DNA from 2 places in the Rahnella sp. BIGb0603 genome. Region 1 is predicted to be linked to the other one. Evidence: predicted binding sites of a transcription regulator. Region 1 holds the regulator's gene; the other holds the start of a gene.
The links. The regulator PurR, encoded in region 1, represses purine synthesis genes. The targets are predictions, from matches to a motif close to CANGCAAACGTTTGCNTG.
Positions count from the first base shown of each region.

Region 2: a site for PurR is predicted at 2,398-2,415, ahead of glyA (serine hydroxymethyltransferase). Genes of this name have one in related genera too.

Region 1 covers NZ_JANUEX010000001.1:370,098-375,065, forward strand. The annotation lists gene rnt (ribonuclease T) at 1-188, shown strand, start outside; gene M2403_RS01710 (Grx4 family monothiol glutaredoxin) at 301-642, opposite strand; gene M2403_RS01715 (C40 family peptidase) at 1,106-2,008, shown strand; gene M2403_RS24905 (YnhF family membrane protein) at 2,173-2,262, opposite strand; gene purR (HTH-type transcriptional repressor PurR) at 2,596-3,621, shown strand; gene punR (DNA-binding transcriptional activator PunR) at 3,657-4,562, opposite strand; gene punC (purine nucleoside transporter PunC) at 4,699-4,968, shown strand, end outside.
Region 2 covers NZ_JANUEX010000003.1:150,000-154,967, forward strand. The annotation lists gene glrR (two-component system response regulator GlrR) at 1-417, shown strand, start outside; gene glnB (nitrogen regulatory protein P-II) at 571-909, shown strand; gene hmpA (NO-inducible flavohemoprotein) at 986-2,176, opposite strand; gene glyA (serine hydroxymethyltransferase) at 2,520-3,773, shown strand; gene M2403_RS09055 (3-phenylpropionate MFS transporter) at 3,937-4,968, shown strand, end outside.

The sequences.
Region 1 (4,968 bases):
AGGCCTGTATCAGCGCCGGTATCGTGTTTGACAGCAGTCAGGCGCATTCCGCCCTGTACGACACTGAACGCACAGCAGAACTGTTTTGCGAGCTGGTGAATCGCTGGAAACGCCTCGGCGGCTGGCCGCTGGCACTGTCTGCGGATGAAAACGAAGTGGAAGAAGCACCGGAAGAAAATCAGCAATAATTTTCGCGGCTTTCATGCAGTCGAAAGGACAAATAAAAAGAGCGACATAATGTCGCTCTTTTTTTACCGGTAACCCCGGGTCAGGCTGCCGGTATTTCTGAATCGCCCTGAATTACTCTTCAGAGGATTTGTATTTCTCAGCCGTTTCTTTGATCAGCTGTTGCAGTTCACCGCGCTGGAACATCTCAACCACGATGTCGCAACCGCCAACCAGCTCACCATCAACCCACAGCTGCGGGAACGTTGGCCAGTTAGCAAATTTTGGCATCTCAGCACGAATATCCGGGTTCTGCAGGATATCAACGTAAGCGAAACGCTCGCCACACGCAGACAGCGCCTGAACAGCCTGTGCTGAAAAACCGCAGCTTGGCAGTTTTGGAGAACCTTTCATGTACAGCAGAATCGGGTTTTCAGAAACTTGCTTCTGAATTTTTTCAATCGTTGGAGTGGTCATTTCTTGCTTCCTCAAGCCGGTACAGGCTGTCACGGTCATTACTCTTCACGCGCAGCACACAGAGACGGTGTGCAATCACAATGCTTTCTATTGTAACGATGGCTGCCACCAGATAAAAACGCCAATTTTTGTGGGGTCTTTCTCAATACTGGCATTTCGCTAAACAATCTTCTGCGCTTGCGTTCAGGTTCACATATTTAAAGATTCATCGAGAATAACATTTTTGCCGTTCCACGATAATGTCAGATTTGCAAAATCCCATTCTTTAACTTAAATAATAACATGATGAAAAGTGGTTATTTTTTTGACTAAAAATGGCGGTTATTTCGACATAAAAAAAGCTATTAACTTTTTCTCACAATATGATCTAGAATCGAGGCAATTCGTGCTTTTTTGTCTCGTTCTTTTAGGCAATACTCTGACATCCCTGATGTTTAACCCTACCACTCATGGTAACGAAGCTATGCGCTTACTGTTCACGCTTTTTGTGCTGCTCTTTACCCAGCTGTTTCTGAATATGGCTCATGCGTCGCCACAGACTCGTGTCGCTGCCGACCAGCGAAAGAGTCATGTTAACCAGGTCACGCCGGAAGAACGCCGAAAGCGAAAAACGGCAGCCGCGAAAACCAGCAAGAAAACCAAAGTCGCGCCGGTTTCAGAACCTAAAACTCAGGAAAAAAATTCGAAGAAGAAAGTCAAAAGCACCGAACTGGTTAAGCGAAAGACGTCTTCTGAAAAAACAGTAAAAACGACGCGGGCCGAGAGTAAAAAAGAAAAAACACTCAAGACAACCCGGGCCGAGGCGAAAGCAGGGAAGGAAACGAAAACCCGCTCTCTCGCTAAAAACAGCAGTGAAAAGGCCAGTAAAAAAGAAGCGTATGGCCGCCACCGCAAAGGCAAAAAGTTACGTGAAGAAGACAGTAAACCGATAACGCTCAGCGCAACACACAAGAAACGTTATCAGCACGCACAACAAACCGCGATGACCAAGCTGATGCACCAGGTCGGCAAACCTTACCGCTGGGGCGGAACGTCACCGAATACAGGTTTCGATTGCAGCGGACTGGTTTACTACGCATATAAAGATTTGATCCGTATTAAAATGCCCCGCACAGCGAATGAAATGTACCACTTGCGCGATGCGGCCCCGGTCAAACGGGGTGAATTAGAATCCGGCGATCTGGTTTTCTTCCGGATTAATAACCGCGGCGCCGCAGACCATGTCGGTGTTTACGTAGGAAACGGGAAGTTTATCCAGTCACCGCGCACCGGCGAAGACATTAAGATCACCTCACTGGGTGACGATTACTGGCAAGATCATTATGTAGGCGCACGACGGGTAATGACCCCTAAGACGATCCGATAATAAACAATTCGTTAAGTCTGAAGTTTCGCTAATCAGCCATTGAATAGCATTTAACGAAGAGTTTCTGCAGGGAAGAGTATCGGCGGAATGGGTGACTGCGTAAAATTGAAAAGGGCGATTCCTGTTATAGGTAATCGCCCTTTTTATTGCGGCTTTCGCGCAAATCAGTTCATCACTGCGGTGAAACTGAAAGCAATAATCACGAGCAAAGCGCAGACCGTAGTGATCAAAGAAAATTTCAGGTTGCTGTCCATTAAACCCCCTTACGGATCAAATTGTGGCGTTCGTATAGCCACACTGAATGTGTGCCAACGCATTTTCTCATAATTCGCATTGAAAATCTTGTGCTGAATGACACCAGGTTCATGACAATTTTACTTCCACTTTCCTGCATTATAAGTGAAAATTGTCGGTTACCACGCCTGTGTGCCGGTCGATTTCACCCGAGAGCATTTCACGCCTCACTCTGAAGAATCCACCCAACGATTTCACTGCCCTTTTCGAAGTCAGCAGTTAAATCCACGCAAGCAAACGATTAACATAATGCTAACGTGCTGAAACACGTGAGCACAGGAGTCATTTTTTACATGGCAACGATTAAAGATGTCGCAAAGCGCGCTGGCGTTTCCACCACAACCGTGTCGCACGTCATCAATAAAACCCGTTTCGTCGCCGAAGAAACCCGAGCCGCGGTTCTCCTTGCAATCAAAGAGTTGCACTATTCTCCCAGCGCTGTGGCACGTAGCCTGAAGGTCAATAACACCAAAACGATCGGTCTTCTGGCAACGTCCAGTGAAGCGCCCTACTTCGCCGAAGTGATTGAGGCCGTGGAAAACAGCTGTTTCTCAAAAGGCTATACGCTGATTTTGTGTAACTCACACAATAATCTGGAGAAGCAACAGGCCTACCTGCAAATGCTGGCGCAAAAACGCGTCGACGGTTTACTTGTGATGTGCGCGGAGTATCCGGACGAATTGCTGAATATGCTTGAAGAATACCGCTCCATCCCGATGGTTGTGATGGACTGGGGCGAAGCGCGTAAGAATTTCACCGACAGCATTATCGATAACGCGTTTGAAGGCGGCTATATGGCCGGACGTTATCTGATTGAACGCGGTCATCGCGATATCGGCGTGATCCCTGGGCAACTGGCGCGAAACACCGGCGGCGGCCGTTTCCAGGGCTTTGTGAAAGCACTGACGGAAGCTAATATTCCTCTTCGTGAAGAATGGGTCGTTCAGGGCGACTTTGAGCCGGAATCGGGCTATCAGGCCATGCACAAAATTCTGATGCAGAAAAACCGCCCGACGGCTGTATTCTGTGGCGGTGACGTGATGGCGATGGGGGCAATCTGTGCCGCCGATGAGCTGGGCCTGCGCGTACCGCAGGATATTTCCGTGATTGGCTATGATAACGTGCGTAACGCGCGCTATTTCTCACCGGCACTGACGACAGTTCATCAGCCAAAAGAACGTCTGGGCGAAATGGCCTTTACCATGCTGCTGGACAGAATTATCAGCAAACGCGAAGAGTCGCAGACCATTGAAGTGCATCCCAAACTGGTTGAGCGCCGTTCCGTGGCCGACGGCCCGTACCGCGATTACCGCCGTTAACTTTCAATAAACGCCTGTGCCGCAGGCGTTTATTGTCAGTCGCGCAACCATTCCCGGTTCATCGTTTCCGTATCGCCCATGTATTCCAGCAGCCACGCCAGCGAAGGCGACGGATTGCTCTGATCCCACGTCAGGCAGCACGGGCTGTCCGGAAAGGTATTTTCCAGCGACAGTACCTGTAATTTTTGCTGTTCAATCCAGGGTGTCACGCGGTGAACCGGCATCATGCCAACACATAAACCTTCGTTCAGACATTCCAACGCACACGTCCAGTCGGGAACCACCAGCCGCCGCTGGTTATCCAGCGTCCAGGTATCGCGTTTCGGCAATGTCCGCGATGTATCTTCCAGGCAAAGCGCCGGATAAGGCCGTAACTGATCGTCACTCAGTATTCCCTGCGTCTGGGCCAGCGGATGTTGCGCGCTGACCACACAATGCCAGTCCATAAAACCCATATCGCGGAAATTGAACCGTCCACCGACGGGGATCGCCCGCGTCGCGCCGATGGCGACATCCGCCCGCCCGTCGACCAGCGCGTCCCAGACACCGTTAAAGACTTCCGAATGAATGATGAGTTCGGTATCAGGGAAATGGCGATAGAAATCCAGCACCAGCTGCCGTGTCCGCACAGGTTTAACGATACGGTCAACGGCCACCCGTAATTCTCCGCGCCAGCCATTGGCGACCTGCTGACACTGGCGGCGGGTCGCTATCATTTTTTTTGTCAGAACCCGCGCTTCGTCGACAAAAACTTTACCGGCAGGAGTCAGAATAACGTCGCGATGTCTGCGTTCAAACAACGGAACGGCCAGCCATTGTTCAAGCTGGCGAACGGTGTAGCTGATGGCAGAAGGAACCCGGTGCAAGTCCTGCGCGGCAGCGCTAAAACTGCCTGTTCGGGCGACGGCATCGACCACTTCAAGTGCATATTCTGACCACATCGTTTAGCCTTCAATATTTTTGATAGCAGATTGCAAATATTAGCGTTTCACAAGCCTGTTATCAAAGCGTTAAACTCCGCATCCGATACGATTTCCGCGTCAAATCATCTGCAATAAATAAATTAAAGAGACAATAATGAAACCCTCACTTGGATTTATGCTCTATCTTGCCGGGCTGAGCATGCTTGGCTTTTTAGCGACCGATATGTACCTTCCGGCCTTCAGCGCGATGCAAAGCAGCCTGATGACCAGCCCGGGCATGATCAGCGCCAGCCTGAGTATTTTCCTTGGCGGCTTTGCCATCGGTCAGCTGTTGTGGGGGCCGTTGTCCGACAAGATTGGCCGCAAGCCGGTATTGCTGATTGGCTTAGCGCTCTTTGTCGTCGGTTGTCTGGGCGTGCTATGG
Region 2 (4,968 bases), on a different contig from region 1:
CTGAGCGAAAGGGCGGAAGACATTCCGCTACTGGCAAATCACCTGCTTCGCGTGGCGGCGCAGCGGCACAAGCCGTTCGTCCGCAGTTTTTCCACCGATGCGCTGAAACGGCTGATGGCGGCGAGCTGGCCTGGCAATGTGCGTCAGTTGGTGAACGTGATTGAGCAATGTGTTGCGCTGACTTCTGCGCCGGTCATCAGCGAAGCGCTGGTTCAGCAGGCGCTGGAAGGCGAGAACACTGCGCTGCCGACGTTTGCCGATGCGCGTAATCAGTTCGAACTGAATTATCTGCGTAAGTTGCTGCAAATTACCAAAGGCAATGTGACGCAGGCCGCCCGTATTGCCGGGCGTAACCGCACCGAATTTTACAAGTTGCTTTCCCGCCACGAGCTGGAAGCCACGGATTTTAAAGAGTAACGGGAATTTACTTTCAGCGGCATCGGGTACATTCCTGCCGCTGAACTATGATACCTTTAGCGCCTTCGCATGCTACGGCATCCGAAACCAGACTGTGAACCATGCTGCCGCTCAGGAAGGCGGAGAGCAAACGAATGATTATAAGGGTCCGCCATGAAAAAGATTGATGCGATTATCAAGCCGTTCAAACTCGACGACGTCCGCGAAGCACTGGCTGAAGTTGGGATCACCGGGATGACCGTGACCGAAGTGAAGGGTTTTGGTCGTCAGAAAGGTCATACCGAACTGTACCGTGGTGCGGAATACATGGTCGATTTCCTGCCAAAAGTAAAAATCGAGATTGTGGTGGCAGATGACATCGTGGATACCTGTGTTGAAACTATCATGACTACCGCGCAGACCGGCAAAATCGGCGATGGCAAAATCTTCGTGTTCGACGTGGCGCGCGTAGTGCGAATCCGCACCGGCGAGCAGGACGAAGAAGCTATCTGATTTCATTGCGCGTCTGAAACAGAAAAGGCTGACATTGCGTCAGCCTTTTTGCTTTTCAGTGCGGGTATTCTCAAAGTCAGATGACTTTATGCGGGCCGAAACATTCGTAGTGAATGTTGGCTTCGGCAATGCCCAGTGCCAGCAGTTGTTTTGCGGCAAACTGCATGAAGCCCACCGGACCGCACAGGTAGAAGTGCATCGCCGGATCACTGATTTTATCGCTGACTTTGCTCAGATCCATAAAGCCTTGGTATTGAAAATCTTCGCCTGGCAAGTCATTCGTCCGGGGCTGGTTATACCAGACATGGCTTTCCAGTTGCGGCAGATGAGTCTGCGCGCTTTTCACTTCACCGGCAAATGCATGAACCGCGCCATTTTCGGCGGCGTGAAGCCACTGAACAGGCGCTTTATGGCCACGCTGCGCCAGCGTGTTGAGCATGCCTAACATCGGTGTCTGACCGACACCGGCGGAAATCAGCGCGACCGGTGTGGCCTCGCCGACATCCATAAAGAAATCGCCGTGCGGTGCGGCAACATGAATGATGTCGCCCGGCTGCGCAAAGTGATGCAGGAAGTTGGACACCGCGCCCTGACCTTCACGTTTTACCGCGATGCGGTACGTTTTGCCGTTCGGTGCCTGCGTCAGGGAATACTGACGGATTTCCTGATTTTCCAGGGAAGCATCGCGGATATACACCGCCAGATATTGTCCCGGCTGGAAATCCACTACCGGCAATCCGTCTACAGGTTCCAGCAGGAAAGAGGTAATCAGTTCGCTTTGCGGCTGTTTTTCCACAATACGGAATTCACGGGTGCCGCTCCAGCCACCGGTTTTTTCGGCGCTTTCTTTATAGATTTCTGCTTCACGATTGATAAATACGCCCGCCAGAACGCCGTAGGCTTTGCCCCACGCATCCAGCACTTCCTGACCCGGACTGAACATTTCATCCAGAGTCGCCACCAGATGACCGCCGACAATATCGTATTGCTCAGGCCGGATCATGAAACTGGTATGTTTTTGCGCGATACGTTCAACCGCCGGTAACAGTGCAGCCAGATTTTCAATATTGGTGGCATAGGCGCAGATGGCATCAAACAGCGCCTGACGCTGATCGCCGTTGCGCTGGTTGCTCATATTGAAGATGTCTTTAAGCTCGGGATTGTGTTCGAACATGCGGTCATAGAAGTGTGCGGTCAGTTTCGGGCCGGTTGCCGCAAGCAAAGGAAGGGTGGATTTAACGGTAGCGATAGTGGCTGAATCAAGCATAGTGAACTCCGTGTCTTTTTAAATTTCATTAAACATGTATTTTAAATGCATCTTATATAAATCCACAATTTCTGTAAACACCCCCTAAAGGGGTAAGGGCTTTTTAAGGTGACGTGTGCGGTGAGGGCTGAGTCACAAAGCTGAAATTTGAGCATGTTCAGTTGAAAATTTATCCCTTGATTATGGGTTGAGGTTCGCAGATCAAAGCCTTGCTGTATCTGGAGCCAATCGTTTGCTTAAAAACCTGAAACTGACCCTATCCGAAGGCGGCCTAAACATTTACACTGTTGCGCAGAACCCGGAAGGGGCGTTTATTTTTAGTTTGTTGAGTCAGGAGATGCGGATGTTAAAGCGTGAAATGAACATTGCCGATTATGATGCTGAGCTGTGGGCAGCAATGGAAAAAGAAGTTGTTCGCCAGGAAGAACATATCGAGCTGATTGCGTCAGAAAACTATACCAGCCCGCGCGTTATGCAGGCTCAGGGTTCGCAGCTGACCAACAAATATGCCGAAGGCTATCCGGGCAAACGTTATTACGGTGGTTGTGAGTACGTCGACATCGTTGAACAACTGGCTATCGACCGCGCAAAAGAATTGTTCGGTGCAGATTTCGCTAACGTTCAGCCACACTCCGGCTCACAGGCGAACTTCGCGGTTTACACCGCATTGCTGCAACCGGGCGACACCATTCTGGGGATGAACCTCGGCCATGGCGGTCACCTGACACACGGTTCACCGGTCAACCTGTCCGGTAAACTGTATAACGTAGTGCCTTACGGCATCGACGAAAGCGGCGACATCGACTATGACGACGTTAAGCGTCAGGCCGAAACACACAAACCAAAAATGATCATCGGCGGCTTCTCAGCCTTCTCCGGTATCGTTGACTGGGCAAAAATGCGCGAAATCGCAGACAGCGTTGGCGCGTACTTCTTCGTCGATATGGCACACGTTGCCGGTCTGATTGCGGCGGGCGTTTACCCGAACCCGGTTCCGCACGCGCACATCGTGACCACCACTACGCACAAAACGCTGGCTGGCCCGCGCGGCGGTCTGATTCTGGCGAAAGGCGGTGACGAAGAGTTCTACAAAAAACTGAACTCCGCCGTCTTCCCTGGCGGCCAGGGCGGACCGCTGATGCACGTGATTGCCGGTAAAGCGGTAGCACTGAAAGAAGCGATGGAACCTGAGTTCAAAACTTACCAGCAGCAAGTGGCTAAAAACGCCCAGGCAATGGTGGCTGTGGTTCTGGATCGTGGCTACAAAGTGGTTTCCGGCGGCACGCACAACCACCTGTTCCTGATGGATCTGGTTGATAAAAACCTGACCGGTAAAGAAGCCGATGCTGCACTGGGTCGCGCTAATATCACCGTCAACAAAAACAGCGTGCCAAACGATCCGAAGAGCCCGTTCGTGACTTCAGGCGTGCGAATCGGTACTCCGGCTATCACCCGTCGTGGCTTTAAAGAAGCTGAAGCGCGTGAACTGGCTGGCTGGATCTGCGACGTGCTGGACAACGTGAACGATGAAGCCACTATCGAACGCGTTAAACAGAAAGTTCTCGACATCTGTGCACGCTTCCCGGTTTACGCGTAATATTTGCGAAGCCGTAAAGCTGCTAAAACCCGCTCCGGCGGGTTTTTTTATGGGCATGTATCAGAATTTGTGAGCTGGCAGACATTACTGGAGTAAGAAAGCGTCTGCGGATTGCTAGCGATTGTGAGCTTTGTCAAAGTATTGGCCTCACACCGGAGGATTTATGGAATTGCGTTCCACGCGCTGGCTTGCACTCAGTTATTTCACCTATTTTTTCAGTTACGGTATTTTCCTTCCCTTCTGGGGTTTGTGGCTAAAGGGCGAGGGCATTTCCTCCGAAAGCATCGGCCTGTTGCTTGGCGCTGGTTTAGTCGCCCGTTTTCTCGGCACGTTAATCATTTCGCCTTCCATCAAAGACCCTTCGCATCTCATCACCGGTTTGCGGATCCTGGCGTTGCTCACGCTGGCGTTTGCGGTCGGCTTTTGGTTCGGCAACGGCTGGGCATGGCTGATGATCAACATCGCCGGTTTCAGCCTGTTCTTCGGGCCGCTGGTGCCGCTGACCGATGCGCTGGCGGGCACGCTGCAACGCCAGATCAATATGGATTACGGCAAAGTACGCGTCTGGGGCTCGATTGCGTTTGTGATTGGCTCGGCGGTCACCGGCAAACTGGTCGAGGTTTACGGCCACAACGCGATTTTATATACGCTGACGGCTGGCGTGGCGGCCATGCTACTGGGGATGTTGCTGCGCCCGAGTGTGAAACCGGTCGGTGAACCACGAACCAGCGGCGCACCGGCCATTTCATGGAAAGCATTGCTCGGCGAAAAACCGGTCTGGCGGTTCCTGTTATGCGTGACGTTATTGCAGGGCGCACATGCCGCTTACTATGGTTTCAGTGCGATTTACTGGCAGGATGTCGGCTATTCCTCTACCACCATCGGCTATTTGTGGTCGCTGGGCGTAGTGGCGGAAGTGCTGGTCTTTACCTTCAGCAAACAGCTTTTCAGCCGCTGGTCGGCGCGGGATCTGTTGTTACTTTCCGCCATCTGCGGCGTGGTGCGCTGGGGAATGATGGGCGCGTTCACCGGGCTGCCGTGGCTGATTATGATTCAGATTTTGCATTGCGGTACCTTCACTGTCTGCCATCTGGCGGGAATGCGGTTTATCGCGGCGCGTCCGCGTGATCAGGTGATCCGTCTGCAATCGGTGTATTCCGCGCTGGCGATGGGCGGCGGCGTGGCGGTGATGACG